Regions from separate parts of the Pelotomaculum sp. FP genome, predicted to be linked through region 2. Evidence: riboswitches for the same ligand, from Rfam matches in the RefSeq annotation. Region 2 holds a riboswitch; the other holds the start of a gene.
What was found. A riboswitch is a leader RNA that binds a small molecule or an ion and turns the genes downstream of it on or off. The one in region 2 is predicted to bind molybdenum cofactor.
Positions count from the first base shown of each region.

Region 1: linked by a shared signal. The riboswitch ahead of Psfp_RS03895 (DVU_1553 family AMP-dependent CoA ligase) and the one ahead of Psfp_RS17885 (formate dehydrogenase accessory protein FdhE) in region 2 are both predicted to bind molybdenum cofactor.

Region 1 is NZ_QFGB01000006.1:33,881-41,730, forward strand. It holds gene Psfp_RS03885 (molybdopterin cofactor-binding domain-containing protein) at 1-1,738, opposite strand, end outside; gene Psfp_RS03890 (helix-turn-helix transcriptional regulator) at 1,994-2,899, opposite strand; gene Psfp_RS03895 (DVU_1553 family AMP-dependent CoA ligase) at 2,985-4,328, opposite strand; molybdenum cofactor riboswitch at 4,483-4,598, opposite strand; gene Psfp_RS03900 (sigma 54-interacting transcriptional regulator) at 4,958-7,024, opposite strand; gene Psfp_RS03905 (hypothetical protein) at 7,521-7,784, opposite strand.
Region 2 is NZ_QFGB01000062.1:5,658-13,507, forward strand. It holds gene nrfD (NrfD/PsrC family molybdoenzyme membrane anchor subunit) at 1-368, opposite strand, end outside; gene Psfp_RS17875 (4Fe-4S dicluster domain-containing protein) at 397-1,230, opposite strand; gene Psfp_RS17880 (molybdopterin dinucleotide binding domain-containing protein) at 1,266-1,694, opposite strand; gene Psfp_RS17885 (formate dehydrogenase accessory protein FdhE) at 1,805-2,644, opposite strand; molybdenum cofactor riboswitch at 2,920-3,039, opposite strand; molybdenum cofactor riboswitch at 3,131-3,251, opposite strand; gene Psfp_RS17890 (HyaD/HybD family hydrogenase maturation endopeptidase) at 3,307-3,783, opposite strand; gene Psfp_RS17895 (P-loop NTPase) at 3,879-4,607, opposite strand; gene hypA (hydrogenase nickel incorporation protein HypA) at 4,607-5,020, opposite strand; gene nrfD (NrfD/PsrC family molybdoenzyme membrane anchor subunit) at 5,161-6,327, opposite strand; gene Psfp_RS17910 (4Fe-4S dicluster domain-containing protein) at 6,355-7,182, opposite strand; gene fdnG (formate dehydrogenase-N subunit alpha) at 7,237-7,850, opposite strand, start outside.

The DNA of each region.
Region 1 (7,850 bases), on a different contig from region 2:
TGTTGATGTTGGTATCCCCCGGCCTTGCCAGGTTTATATACCTGAATTCAAAAGGATCGATACCGGCTTTTTCCGCCAGCATATCAACTATTGCTTCAGACATGGTGTAAGCCTGTGAATTGCCATAGGAACGATAAGCGGTACCAAAAGTCTGGTTAGAGAAACCTACTCTGGCCAAAGCTCTTACATTGGGGATGTTATAACTAAAGCCTGCAAAACGAATGGCTTTTGATGCAAGAATGGCAGCCATTTCAGTATAAGCGCCATGGTCATAGGCAAAATCAAATTCAAAACCGGTAATTTTTCCGTTTTTGTCACAACCCATTCTGGCGTTGGAGTAATGGGCGGCGCGTTTGCCAGAAAAGGCATTGTGTTCCGCATAGCTCATGGTCAGGGTGACCGGGGCTCCATCAAGGGCCAGGGTGCAGGCCGCCGCTAGAGCGGAGCTGGCTGGAGATATACTAGAACCAAAGCTGGCGCCCGTCGGATTTTCGATAACCCTGATCTTACCATCAGGCAGTCCCAGGCCTGGTGCAAGTGTGATGAGCGGGAAGAGGAGAGCAAGTGTTTTGTTATGAATACATACGTTACCGTCTTCATCGATATAAGCCTGGGTAACATCCGGCTCCATGATGAGGTGAGGCTGGCTGGTACTATAGAAACTGCCTTCAACAACATAATCGGATTCAGCCAGAACATCACGGGTATCTTCACCTTTGAAAAGAGGCATTCTCAGATACTCATTGGGTATACCTTCATGAATTTCTGTTGCCCCAGGGGCAACGGCATCCAGATAGCTCATGTAGGCCGGCAATTCCTCCAAATCAAGTTTAACCTTTTTCGCTGCGGCACGGGCGCGTTCTTCCGTTTCCGCCGCTACAACGGCGACTACATCGCCATATCTGAATACTTTCGTATCCGCGATAATAGGACGCTCAAAACCATCGGCTTTAGAGCGGGGATGGGCTACCGGCAGCATAATCCTGTTGGTCCCTTTGATATCTTTGGAGGTGATCACTTTTACCACGCCGGGCATTTTTTCCGCTTCAGAACAATCAATACCTTTAATAACGGCATGGTTCAAGCCAGGCTGTACAATGGCCAGGTGCAAGGTGCCGGGCGGCATTTTCAGCTTGATATCGTCGCCGTAATCGCACAAACCGGTAACTTTGGCAAGCGCGGCCGGGCGCGGGACGTTCGTGCCGTAAATACGTCCATCCGGGGGAGCCTTGAAGGTAATGTCTTCCATAGTGGCTTCGCCACGCATGACTTTGGCCGCTTCCATAACCGCGTCAACAAGCGGTTTCCACCCCGTGCAGCGGCAGGCATTGCGGTGCACCGTGAACCAATGGCGCACCTCTTCTCTTGTGGGATTCGGATTTTGATCTAGAAGCCCCTTTGCAGATACGATAAACCCGGGGGAACAAAAGCCGCATTGCACACCACCGTAAGTAATCCAGGCCTGTTGCAGCGGATGCAAATTGGTTGGAGTGCCAATTCCTTCAATGGTTACTATTTTACTAAAATCAGGAACGTCTTTAATTTTCTTGATACACGAGCGTACAACTTCACCTTCCAATATAACACTGCAAACACCGCATTGTCCAGTTTTGCAACCTAACTTCACCCCCGTCAGGCCAACTCTTCTGAGCACATCCGCCAGAGTGTCTTTCTCAGGATCACAAACCATCATTCTGTCTGCTCCGTTTAAGTTCAACCAAATTTTCCTTAAAGCCATAAATTCTCCCCCTTTCATTTTTTGCACTTTGCAGTTGGTGTACTTACGACTTTAATTAAGAATAACTTGAACATTCATAAAATAATTGGATATTTCGGCGAAACCAACTTATGGCTACCACCCATAGAAAGGGGTTTGATATCTGTCAGATTTAAAAATAAAGAAACCGTCCCTAACCTGTTGCTGGTTAATGGGCGGTTTATAAATATCACGCATGAAAAAGCATAACAAAACCTGTCTTTTTTGCCGGCAATTTTACAGTGCTGCTTGTGAATAATCTTCGGCGCCAGTATTACAAACATTAATCGCAGTTTTATTTGTTCTATTTTTATACAATAAATTCATATATATATTTCTAAACCTGGAAGGTGAAGTCATGGAAAAACCTTTGAATTCGTTGATAAAGTGAGATTGATCAAAGTAGCCTAACTCATTTACTATATCAGGAACACCCTGCCAGTCCTCCTGCATAACCATTCTTAGCGCGTTTTGGAAGCGAACAATACGGCTATAGTGTTTAATGGACACACCATAAGTCCTTTTAAAATTTTGCCTGCAATATCTTTCAGAATAACCGGTCTCTCTTTCAATATCTTCAAGTTTAATATTTCCGCGCGATAAGCAGATAAGGATAGCGCAGTATTCTGTGAAATCGGGGAAATATGTCTCATCTATCAAGTTAGACATGGCATAGTTCTGGAAAAGCTTTATCCGCTCACTCATGCTATCTTTCATAGCAATTTTTTCAATAATGGATGAATTAACAAAAACATCTTCCAGTTTTAATACGTTGTTTTTTAGATCACCCAAGCGGGCCTTGATATTTTTTATGCCTACCACAGAATAGGGCTTAAAACCAAAATAAGTCGTATTTGGCTCAAGCATGATTTTAGCCCATCCTTCATGTATGCCCCATATCAATGCGGCTGGATTGTTGGGGTTGCACTTAAAGATTATATTCACACAAGCATCCGGTACGATACCGATAAAATCATCCTGTGTATCCCTCGTAGTAAACTGATAGTATACGGCATTATTTTTTATGCAGATGGGATTCCAATTTACTAATTTTTCCCGGTAATTATACATAGCGGAACTAAGCCAAGGCTGGTGGGGCGGCGGTATCGCGCGTAATTGGGCGTTAATATTTTTATACTCCATAAAATCAACAACCCTCCTGTCCATCAATTACCCCTGGCAAGGGCTTTCTTTGGTGTTTCCTGTTCATCAGCCAAATGCCTGCATCTTAGTTTTTGTTGCGGTTGTCCCGGATAATTCGCTTTGCCGGTTTCCAGAGTTCCGGTGATGTATCTATTTGAACTGGCGCCAAGATTAAATTTCCCTTCTTGATGTTTCTGGAAAGCACAGGAGCAGAAAATAGCGCTTTTTCAACCAATCCCGGTATTTCTTCAGCAGCCCAGGCGGCTGCCAGTACTCTGACAGCCAATCGGTCCCTGCCGTTTTCCGGCAGTAAAGATGCCTCAAAGTCCACAACACCGTTTACTGCAAAAAGGACCTCGTCCAGTATGGACAAACTAAGCAGCTCGCCCCCCGTTAAGGTGATTCTGCCCTGAACCCGGTCCCGCACGCAAGACATAAGCTTCAGCACCGTACCGCAGAGGCAGGGTTCGGGCATAAACCGGGCAATATCTCCGGTACGGTAACGGATCAGGGGCATACCCCGGCGGGTTAGCGTTGTGAAAACCACTTCCCCTTCTTCCCCTTCCGGCAAAACTTCGCCGGTCACGGGATTGATTATTTCAAAAAGCAAATCCGCCTCCCGCAGGTGATAGCCTGCCCGTGCTTCACACTCGACGCCGCCCCCCAGGCCCATTTCAGTCATGCCATAATGGTTGAAAACACGGCAGCCCCACGTTTCCTCCAAAAACCTTACAATCGCGCCGGGAACGTGGTCCGTACTCAGCAGCAGGCTTTTCAACCTGATCTGGTGTTTTCTTTTGTCAGACTGCCGGCAGCGGGCGAGTGCCAATACTTGAGTCGGAATCCCGACCAGAGAGTCAACCTGTTCCACGGCCATAATCTCCAGGACAGCCTCCGGGTCCCGGACCACCCCGTAGGGAACGGGTTCCACCTGCATGCGACGCAAACCATCAGCCAGCAGGTCGCCCACACTGCCGGGCGAGTATCCGGGCAGCAGGATTAACACCTTGTCGCCCGGCTGAACCAGGGTGGACATACCATGCTGAAAAAAGTCCCTGGTCAGTTCCTGATCCGAGGCTGTAAAGTATATTCTCTTGGGCAAGCCGGTGGTGCCGGAAGTGTCCAGGGTTACCACCCGGTTAATCTGATCCTGTGAAACACAAAGCAGTTGCAGCGGGTTTTGTCTGATATCCGCAGGAGTAGTAAAAGGTAATCCGCCAAGATCCTTTAAGGACTGGAATTTATCTATGCCGCACCGCGCCAAACGGCGCCGGTAAAAGGGGCTCTTGTCGCGAGCGAGGGTCAGAGTCTCCCTTAGTTGCTGAATTTGATAAGTCTCTATCATGGAGCGGGTTAACCCGCCCAAACTGCCATTGTGCCCTTCTATCTTCGCGAGTATCCAGCTTTCCAGAGGTGTTTTTTTGTACAATTTGCCGACCGCCTCTATAAGGTCATATTGTTATGCATGCCCATGGCATCTTTTTTAAGACGTCCAGTTCAGAGGACATCTATAATAAAAATGCAGTTACCCCTGTAGGAAACTGCATTGCTAAAAAGGATATATCTATATTATTATATAGAATATATACTTATAAGTATTTCCTTTCCAACAGGAGGCGCAAATGTTTCCAGCTACACCCTAACGGTTAACAACCATGGCAATCGCTGTAGGTTGGTTAACTCGGAAATAAATATTTCATTATTTAAATAAATTAAAAAATCTTTTGCTATTTATATTTTACACACTAGCAAAGCATATGCCAATCAACGGACTCACTCACAAAATCCCAAAACATATATACTTTGTGATGAATTTTTATAGACCCGTCCCTGACTGGTCAACAGTACAGGATATTTTTTGTGTCTAATTTTTGTACATATTTTTGAGGTTTTTAATTATTGAACAGCAACACAATTAATCCCAATTTTTAACTCAGTCCAAAGCAATACTTCTTCAATCAACAAAAATGCATTTTCATCTGGAATCGGCGGCATCAATCAAATGTATGAAAAGAGCTTACTTCCCTCGTCCGGGAGGTAAGCCCTTTTCATGGCAATCTAGCCAATTTTATGTTTACTAAAAAGCATTTTCAGTTTCTTACTACTATTAATTTTATTATATAATGTTGTCCTGCTAATTCCTAAACGTTCAGCAGTCTTACTTAGATTGCCGTTTTCCTCACTTAACAGCAGCTCAATAACTATTTCCTCACTCATTTTCATTAAATTATTGGATCCATTTTTTGTGTTTTCGATTACTCTTATTTTATTCTTCAGGGTCTTGTAATTATAGGCTTTAACTATTTTCTCAGGAAGATCACAGAGAGATATTTTTGTCCTGCCACTTAATAAAACGATAGCTCTTTCAATTACGTTCCTTAATTCCCGTATATTGCCACGCCAGGAATAACAGGTAAGCGCCTCAAAAAACTCTTTATTAATTTCCTTCACATGCAAATTGTATTCTTTACAAAACATATCAATGAAATGTTTTGCCAGTATGGGGATGTCGTCATCTCTTTCGCGCAAAGCAGGTAGTTTTAGTGTAATTATTCCGATTCGGTAATACAAATCCTCTCGAAAATTACCTTCATCAGCTTCCTGCAACAAATCTTTTTTTGTTGCCGAGATAAGCCTAATATCTATAGGTATCTCTTTAATCCCACCAATTCTACATATTTTATTAGTGGAAAGAGCACGCAATAATTTAATCTGAATATTCACGGGCATATTTTCAATTTCATCAAGGAACAGGGTCCCGCCGCAGGCTACCTCCAACTTGCCCGGCTTGCCATTTTTAGATGCTCCGGTAAAAGCGCCGGACTCATAACCAAATAATTCACTTTCCACCAAATCATGCGGTAAAGCACCACAATTAATTGCAACAAAAGGATTATTTTTTCTTGGACTCTCATTATGAATAGCCTGAGCAAACAACTCCTTGCCAGTACCGCTTTCCCCAAATATTAAAACTGGCGAAGAAGATTTTGCGACTATTTTAGCTTGGCTCTTGACTTCCCATAAGCTTTTATTTTTACCTATTATGTTGCTGAATGTATAGTCAGCATAATTCCCCTGAAGTCTATTGTTGGAATTTTTTGCATTTTCGATAAAAATAATTTTTTCTTCATTACTCGTATGGTTAAGTATTTTCTTTGTTGATACCAAAAAAAGTTTTTTTCGACCATTGACGTCTAAATATATTTCTTTTTTCTCTGTGGAATCATTTACGATATTGTTTTGTAAAGTAGAAATATATTTTGCAAGATCGGCTTTAATGTTTGACTTATCAAGCCCCAACATCTCTACTATCTTATCATTATAATGTTCGATTTCGTTATCATTATTAACATAAACCATACCATGAGGCAAATAATCAATGGTGCTATTCATGGCAAGACTAATTGTATCCAGTTTTCCCATGGTATCCATAATAAAATTTATGCTGTCAAAGGTTTTAGCTAACAATGTCACCAACATTAAGGTGTCTATAGTATGCCTATGGCTATAACTTGAAATATTTATTGCCCCAATCACCTCGCCCTTAGAGTTATGAATAGGTGCGGCAGAACAATAAAAGTTATGGAAATAAAAGTTAAAATGCTCAGGTCCCAATACTTGTACTGATTTATTCTCCCGTAATGCAATGCAAGCCGCATTAGTTCCCACCTCATTTTCCGCTAAACCAGCTGGGATCGGACTTCTAACACCCAATTCCCGGTGTAAAAAATTAGTATGGGCAATTAATTGAAGAGTCTTTGCCTCGCTATCAAATATTTGCACAGATAAACCCTTTTCCCTGGCCAAACTTTGTACTTCTAAAAGAATATCGCCAAATTTTGTGATAAAGTCATGATTATCTAAAATTTGCTTCTTAATTTCCTCTTTAGACAGAAATCTTCTGTTTTTTGAATATGGATCAACTCCATATTCCATACTCCTTTGCCATGACTCATATATTGTTCGTGGCACTATATTTTGATTTACCGGTTTACCTTTAACCAAGTTATTCCATTCTTCCTCGATTTTATCCAGCCTTGCAGGAGCCTTTTCGCTAATTGCCCTTCCTGTTTTTAGTATTTGAGCAAGATGCTGTTGTAACGACAAAGAGCCATTAACATCCATTTTCTCTGCCACCTTTCCCTCTGGATAATATAATTATGTCCATCAAACTGAAAAGGTAATGAGTGTCAGCGCATCCTATAACAACCAGACCGCGAAATTATAAACCACTATCCGACTATATGATACCACAACTTGTCCAACAATTCTAACATTAATTAATTTTGCTGCCATATGTTTTAAGTTGCCTATTGCCTGTTATTATTTAGTGATGTATCCCAATTAAATTGAGTATTTATAGCTTTATATTACACTATAATTATTTATGTTATGTTTTTTGAACACAGTCCATATGTTGAATTACCAGGGGAAAAGCCACCCGGAGCAATCCAGATGGCTGAATATTTACCAACTAACATTTATCGGGGATATAGATGGATACCTGAACCAGAAGAATATCGGAGGGGCGCTTCCTGCGACATTTGTTTAAGCTGCTGCCCAAACAAAACAAGCCCCTCTTCGCCGTTACAAGACCGTCCCTCCAACATCTTGACACACTTTAACCGCCACCCATGAGACGGTATATTTCTATTAAATCCCCGTCTGATAAAACTTTATCTTTTACGACTTTCCCGTTGACAACCTTGAACCCTATATGATTTCTATTTTTACTGAATAACTTCTGAACTAATTCCTCTAATGTAATGGCAGCACGCAGCTTTAATGGAAATTCCTTACCTGATTCAAATCCTTCAACATGTTCTGATGGAGTCACATATGACTTGAATTTAACCGTAATTGGACTGGCAGGTTCAGAACCCACATTCATTCTCCTCCCTGCAATTCATTCAATGCACACATCAAGGGCGACGGTCAAAGACCTCACCCT
Region 2 (7,850 bases):
TGGAAACCCCAGTAGAAGAAAGGTCTCCAGAAGTTGAACCATCTCCCGATATCCAGGAAAAGGCTGACCATCGCGATAATGTAGCCAAGTAAGGATGTTAACAGTGCAGCGCGGGCAATGGGCAGGTACTTATCCCGGTGCAGGACATGGACGATCAGTGCCGTACTAAAGCCGCCGCCCGCCAGGGCGATGCCGCACAACAGGTCAAAGCCAATCCACAGGCCCCAGGGCCACTGGTCGCTTAAGTTGGTTAGCGCCCCCAGACCGTAGACGAAACGGTACAGGGCAGCCGCTGCAGCGATCAGCACAAATCCGATCATCAGTAATCTGAACCAGGTAATTCTAAAGCTCCAATTCCTTCCGTACATATATTCTCACCTCCATTTATCTAGATTTCTATTCCTTGGGATCAACCGGACCGTACAGATCCTCCTCATTGTGCACCTCAGCCCGTCTCTTGGTATAAGCGCGCATGGCGGTCAAGAGGGCGCCCCAACCAACGAAGATGTAGGGAGTCCACTTGAGCACATCCCAGGTCAAGGAGGGGATTGACCTTTGCGTTACAGGGCGGTTGAATACTTCCGTCTTGAAGCCGATTTGATCAAAGGGTACATCCGATATATACAGCCAGGAAGTACCGCCGTATTCTTTTTCTCCGTAGATATGTTTAATGTACCTGGGGTCTTTGCTCATCCTGTCCTGTGCCAGTGCCAGCATTTCATCCCTTTCCCCGTAGGTTAAGGCGCCTGTGAGGCATGCCGTTACACATGCCGGCTCAAGTCCTTCTTCCTTCGTGCGGTCGTAACAAAAACGGCACTTTTGCACGTACGGAAGAGCCTTATCCCACTGGAAGCCGGGTACGTCAAAGGGGCAGGCGATCATGCAGTAGCGGCAGCCGACGCAGTAGTCCTGATTCAGTTCGGTAGGCTTGTAAATAACCGCCCCTTCTTTAGTCTTGACAAATGAGTGGGTAAAGCACGCCGACTCACAGGCTGGCTCATTGCAGTGCATGCATTGTCTTTTAACGAAGCGCCACTTAAGCTGGTCGCCTTCTTCGAGCACATAGGAGCTTACGTTGGTCCAGGTATCGGCGCTTAATTTCCCCGGGCTGTCCCAGTTGTTGGAGAACTCGCTCGGCTCGGCTGGCAGGTCGTTCCATGACTTGCACGAAACCATGCAGCTGCGGCAGCCGATACACCTGGTAATATCCACCAGGACACTCTTTGACATCGTTACACCTCCGGTTTCTGATTGGATTTAAGGTGCTACTTCCAGGCTTTCTTCACGTTGCAGATGAAAGCTTTTGATTTTGGGATCATCGTGTTGGGATCCCCGACGCTGGGTGTTATGTCGTTGGCTGTGCCGCCGGTCGCTATTCCCTGGTAACCGAAGTGCCAGGGCAGGCCGATAATTTCGATTTTCCTGTCTGCGACCTTGAGCGGGTTAATGATCGGCAGTACGTTGGCCCGGCATTTAATTTCGCCGCGGATGCTGTTTATAACTAACATATCACCCGGCTTGACTATCAGTTTATTGGCCAGTCCCAGTGATATGGTCGCGAACATTTCCGGTTGCAGTTCCACCAGTTTGGGACAGTTTCTGGTCACGGCGCCGCTCTGGTAGTGCTCTACCAGCCGGTGGGAGTCGCGACATACGGGAAGTCCGGCGAAGCCACCAGCGCGAGTTTGACGAATTCACCTTGTATTTTACAGCCAACGGATTGCTTTGTTGGTTACCCAGCAGGTTATTTATCGGGCTTTCCACCGGCTCGTAGTGTTCCGGCAGGGGGCCGTCCTTTTGCTTCTCAAACTTGACCTCCTTTGACATGAAAGTGAGCGATCTCAGTAATTTCAACTGGTTGATTAACATAGCCTTCCTGCAACGCCAATAGGTCCAGGTGGACAGTATTGATGTCTTCCCAGAATAAATCCAAATTGCTGCTGTCAAACATCATGGCCTCATTGAGAGTTTTTATATAACCGTGACAGTTGTCGCAATAATAAACGCGGTATTGCTCCATTCCTTCCACGTTGAAGAACCGTGATTCATTACTGGAGCAGTAAGGGCAGCCCAGGCGCTGGAATCTCCATCTTGCCTCACACATACCGCAGTACAGATATCTCTTCCCTTCTTCCTTTTCAAGCAGTGCCAGGGTGGGTTTGCCGCCGCAAACCGGGCAGGTGCCTTTTAGCCATTGTTCAGGGGCAAAAAAAGTAGAGACCTTACGTGCGTACTGCTTCATAAACGGTTTGACCACATGGTTTAAGATAAAGCCTAAGCTTTCAGGGGATAATTCCTCATTGAAAGATTCCAGCAGGTTTGTACCAGGTGTGAAGGCCTGCATAACAAAAAGTTCTCTTGCCTCAGCGGCAGCCGGTAAAGCGCTTAAAATTTTGTTTATATCACGCTCCAAGTCCGGTTTATGCTTTACAACGATGCCTGCAACGTCTTTTAAAACATCAAAAAACATATCCGCATTTGCCTGCGGTGGGCAGACCTTTATTATAGGCACATCATTTTCCCTTAACGACTTTAATAACCCAGCCTGCGGCCTAACAACCGTAACTGCATCATCCGGAAGAACAATCTTTGTAAACTCCTTGTTGAAATCAATAAGCATTTGCTGGACCGTATTGTTTGTCATTCAAAACGCTCACTTTCTATGAGTTTTCTAGAACCCTCCCTGTGAATGAATTAATAAAATACCCAACAAGTTATATATGTCTATATATGCACCCCCCTTTAACCAGTTGCTTATGAACCATGCTTCACATTTGGTCGCATTTAGGCTGCCAAAATTTTAAAGAGGATCCCTTACGGATAAGACTCTAGTAGCGCCTTTTATAAGATTTAGAATGAATAAATACCTCTAAAAACAAAAAGGTAAAGCTTTATCCAACGTGAAAAGGACAGAGTTTTACCTTTGTTTAAAGATCTCCTTTCCACAGTGGGAGGCCCAACAGTTTCCCGATGAACCCTAACGGCCAGTAAACCATACCAACTGCTTAGGTTGTAACTGGCTCGGAGCAGCTAATTAAATTTTCAAAAAGACATTTACTGCAAAAACTATCTCTAAAAAACCTGTTGAAAACACAAAAAACTTTATCCCATGTGAAAAGGACAAAGTTTTACCTTTGTTTAAAAATCTCCTTTCCACAATGGGAGGCCCAGCAGTTTCCCGGTGAGCCCTAACGGCCGGTAAACCATACCAATTGCTTAGGTTATAATCCGGCTCGGAGAAATATAATGATAATTTTCCACTAAATATTTAAAATTCCTTCTAATTACAATAATATAAAATATTTTTTATGCAAAAATTTTTAATATTTCCTTTTTTATAAGTTGCATCAAACGGGGGAGTGTATTTTGAAGGGTTGGTGACAGCTCGGTTTGGTAACCGATAGCCTCCGGCTGGATACCAAAAATTATCGTAGGGGGAAGCTTATTCATTTTAGTTGCTAATAATAATACTTCGCTAAGATTAATATCGTGCAGGGAGATGAGTTGGCCTTTGGATTTAATGAGCAGCTCATCTCCGGGAACACGAAAAATAGCTCCTGGTTCTGCCCCGGCTTCAACGCAATCAACTATGATAGCGTAATCTGCTTCTTCCAGCCAGTACAGCAGGTCAATCCCGGCGGTGCCACCGTCGACCAGTTCGACATAACGGGGCAGGCGCTCCTTTTTCATCGCCTGGATTAGATGTATGCCAATACCCTCATCACCCAGAAGCAGGTTGCCAACGCCGATTACAAATATTTTTTTGCTGTTCTCTTGATCCATTTTCAGTAGATCCTCGCAGGTTCGTTTATAGGGGCCGCTATGCCGGCGCCACGTATCATGAAAATATCAGTCGATGCAGGTGCGATTTCAATTTATTATATGATCTTCGAATTGCTCAGTATTTGGCCCAACTGTTTGATAAAATTGGTATGCAGCAGTTTATCAGTGTCACCCAGGGCTTCCTCAAGGCCTTCATCAAAGTCAATTGAACCAAGAAAGGGGACCTTTAGGCCGGCCAGAGCCTCTCCAGCGGGGGAATCCTTTTTTATTTTCATGTTCTCCAGGACTCCAATGACCGGGATGCGGAGCTCTTTCAATACCGATAATTCCTTTTTCATTACTTCCCGGGCCACCCGTGACGGCGTGGTGACCAGAAGAAATTCAACCCTCTCCATCAGGCGGATTACATCCAGGGTTGGGTCACCGGTGCCGGGAGGCATATCGACAATTAAGAAGTCCAGTGACTCCCAACGGGTTATGGCCAGTATTTCAATGATGGCATTGGAGATTTCTCCCCCGCGCAGCGGAGAAGGTTGACCGCCGCTGAAGAACGTGATTGACATAAAACGAATACCGTTGACCAGCGGTGGTATGATACCCATGTCTTCCTCCGGGAAAACCCCTTCAATCCCCAGGATTACGTGAGAAGAGGGACCACAAAAATCCAAATCCAAAAGTCCCACCCGGTAATTTTGGCTGGATAGATACAGCGCCAGGGCCGCCGCGGTTTGGCTTTTGCCGATGCCGCCCTTGCCACCAGAGACAGCAATGATTCTATTGATGTTTTCCAACCTTTTATTAATAATATTTAGTCTTGGATCCATTATTTCTCCCCTTCTATTGAATCGATCCACACGCCGCGCCCCTGCAGTATTTCAAAATCGGGGCTGCCGCACTGGGTGCACCTCATATAAGTATGGGCAACTTCGGGCACAAAATGGATAGCTTCTTTTTCGTCCTCTGCCAGTTTTTTGGGAGTATCACGGTAGTTCCAATTATTGCCGCAGACTTTGCACTTGAGGATGCACCTGTCTATCTCCAGGTGAATATTTTCCAGATCCACAGGAGGTTTGTACAACTCAACCATATTTTCCAGGGCAAATTTAAAAATATCAAGTTCAATTGACTGTAGCTCACCGATTTTTACCGTAACCTTTAAAATCTTGCTTAATTTTTCTTTTTCGGATTCTTTTATGACGGTAACAATTATGGATTCCGCCAGCGCCCATTCGTGCATAATATCCATCTCCGGTATTTGTATTTTATATCGCGTACATTCTTTGTTTATTATAAAACAAGTAAGCATGCTTGGACAAACAAGAAAAAATGGGGGGATGTGATCTCCCCCCCGCCAGAAAAGACACTTTTGCTTAGCATTTAAGCATGGAAGCTTGGTCCGTAGCTGGTGTGCGTGCTGTGAGTATGCTCTTCCTTGGGCAGGATAGAGAAGTTCTCTACGATAAACAGGTAGGCCAGGGCCAGCGCGCTCCACATGCCGATGGTAATCAGGAATTCCCAGATGCTCGGGAAGTAGCTGCCGCCCACGCTCTTGGCCATCCCGGTGAAGACCACATTCATGCGGTTAAACACAACACCAACTACCACCAGGAGAGAAGCCGTTACAACCCCCCACAATTTGGTGCGAATGGAGGGGATGGCGTACATGAAAATCGGCAGCAGGACAAAGACAATCATTTCGATCAAGAACATGTTGCTCTCGTAAGAACCGTTGAAGGCCATCCCGAACACACCACGGTAGTTGAGATCGATCATCTTGACGATAAAGTAGATGATCATCATCCACATGGTGAGCTTGGTCATGCTTTGAAATACCGGCAGCTCCGGCTGACGTCCATAAGCTCTCGACGCCAGGGTGCCCTCAACGGTAACCATGGCCGGCCCCAGGAAGAAAGCGGACCAGACGAAGAAGAACGGGATCAGCATGGACCACCACAGTGGGTAGAGCTTATCAATAGCAACGATGTAGAGCGAACCCAGGGAGGATTGGTGCAGGCTGGGCAGGACGATGCCAAGGATCAGCAGCGGCGTCATCATGTAGCCCAGGATCTTTTTCAAAGCTGGGAACTTCACCTTCTCAAAGAAGATATCACCAAACTCCAGGACCTGGATAGTCGTATATAGTGAAATACACCAGAATACTTCGAACAATACCGAGTGGAAACCCCAGTAAAAGAAAGGCCTCCAGAAGTTAAACCATCTACCGATATCCAGGAAAAGGCTGACCATGGAGATAATGTAACCAAGCAAGGAAGTTAACAGCGCTGCGCGGGCGATGGGGAGGTATTTGTCCCGGTGCAGGACGTGGACGACCAGCGCCGTACTGAAGCCGCCGCCCGCCAGTGCGATGCCGCACAGGAGGTCAAAGCCAATCCACAGGCCCCAGGGCCACTGGTCGTTTAAGTTGGTTACCGCTCCCAGTCCGAAGATGAAACGGTACAGGGCAGCTGCAACCGCGATAAGCACCATTATGATCATCAGTATTCTGAACCAGGTAATTCTAAAGCTCCAATTTCTTCCGTACATATATTCTCACCTCCAGTTAACTGAAATTTACTCCTTGGGATCAACAGGCCCGTACATTTCCTCCTCATTGTGCACCTCAGCGCGCCTCTTGGTGTAAGCGCGCATGGCGGTCAGCAGGGCGCCCCACCCGACGAAGATGTAGGGAGTCCACTTGAGTACCTGCCAGGTCAAGGATGGGATTGACTTTTCCGTAACAGGACGGTTGAATACTTCGGTCTTGAAGCCCAGCTGATCGAAGGGGACGTCCGATATATACAGCCAGGACGTGCCGCCGTACTCTTTTTCCCCGTAGACATGCTTGACGTATCTGGGGTTGGTGTTGATGCGCTCCCAGGCCTCAGCAAGCAGTTCTTCCCTCTCGCCGAATTTCAAAGCGCCGGTGGGGCAGGCCTGGGTACAGGCGGTTTTAAGGCCTTGCTGGGTGCGTTCATAGCAAAAAGTACATTTTTCAACGTAGGGGAATGCTTTTTCCCACTGAAACGTCGGTACGCCAAAGGGGCAGGCGATCATGCAGTAACGGCAGCCCACGCAGTAGTCCTGGTCAACCACGGTTGGTTTGTAAATAACCGCCCCTTCCTTGGTTTTAACGAACGAGTGGGTGAAGCAGGCCGACTCGCAGGCAGGTTCTTTGCAGTGCATGCATTGCCTTTTGACAAAGCGCCAGACTACCTCGTCGCCGTTTTCACTGATGCAGTTGTTTACTACCGTATATGTGTCGGAGTTTAATTGCCCCGCATCCAGATCATTTGAAAATTCCGTCTTCCTGGATGGTAAATCGTTCCATACTTTGCAGGCGACCATGCAGCTCTTGCAGTCAATGCATCTGGTAACGTCTACCAAAACACCTTTCGACATCTTAACACCTCCGGTTTCTGCTTGGAATTAAAGCGCGAGCAGAATTGTATGAACCTATGCTTTTCTGATATTAACCAGAAAAGCCTTGGATTCGGGAATCATGGTGTTGGGATCACCGACTGCGGGAGAGAGCTCGTTGGCAGATGCGCCCGGTACCCTTCCCTGGTAACCCCAGTGCCATGGCAGACTGACTATTTCCAATTCCTTGCCGGCCACTTGCAGCGGCTTAACCACAGGCATGACATTGGCCCTGCATTTGATTTCGCCTCGCGCGGAGCTTACCAGCACCCAGTCGCCGGGTTTGACGCCCAACTTATTGGCCAGGCTTAAAGAAATCTGGGCGAACATTTCCGGCTGTATTTCAGCCAGGGTGGGGCAGTTTCTAGTTACGGCGCCGCTCTGATAGTGTTCGACCAGACGTGGTGTGGTGCCGATGTAGGGAAAATCCGGACTGGCGGTTTCTGCCAGCTTGGCAAAGTCACCCTTGTACCTGGTTGCCAGCGGGTTGCTTTGGTATTTGCCCATGGCATTTTTAACCGGGCTTTCAACCGGCTCATAGTGCTCAGGCAACGGCCCGTCCTTCATGCCCGTTGGAGCAAACAGGCGCCCTTGTCCTTCGGTGGTCATGATAAAGGAATTGACGGCAGACTTATCAGGTGTAATAAAGG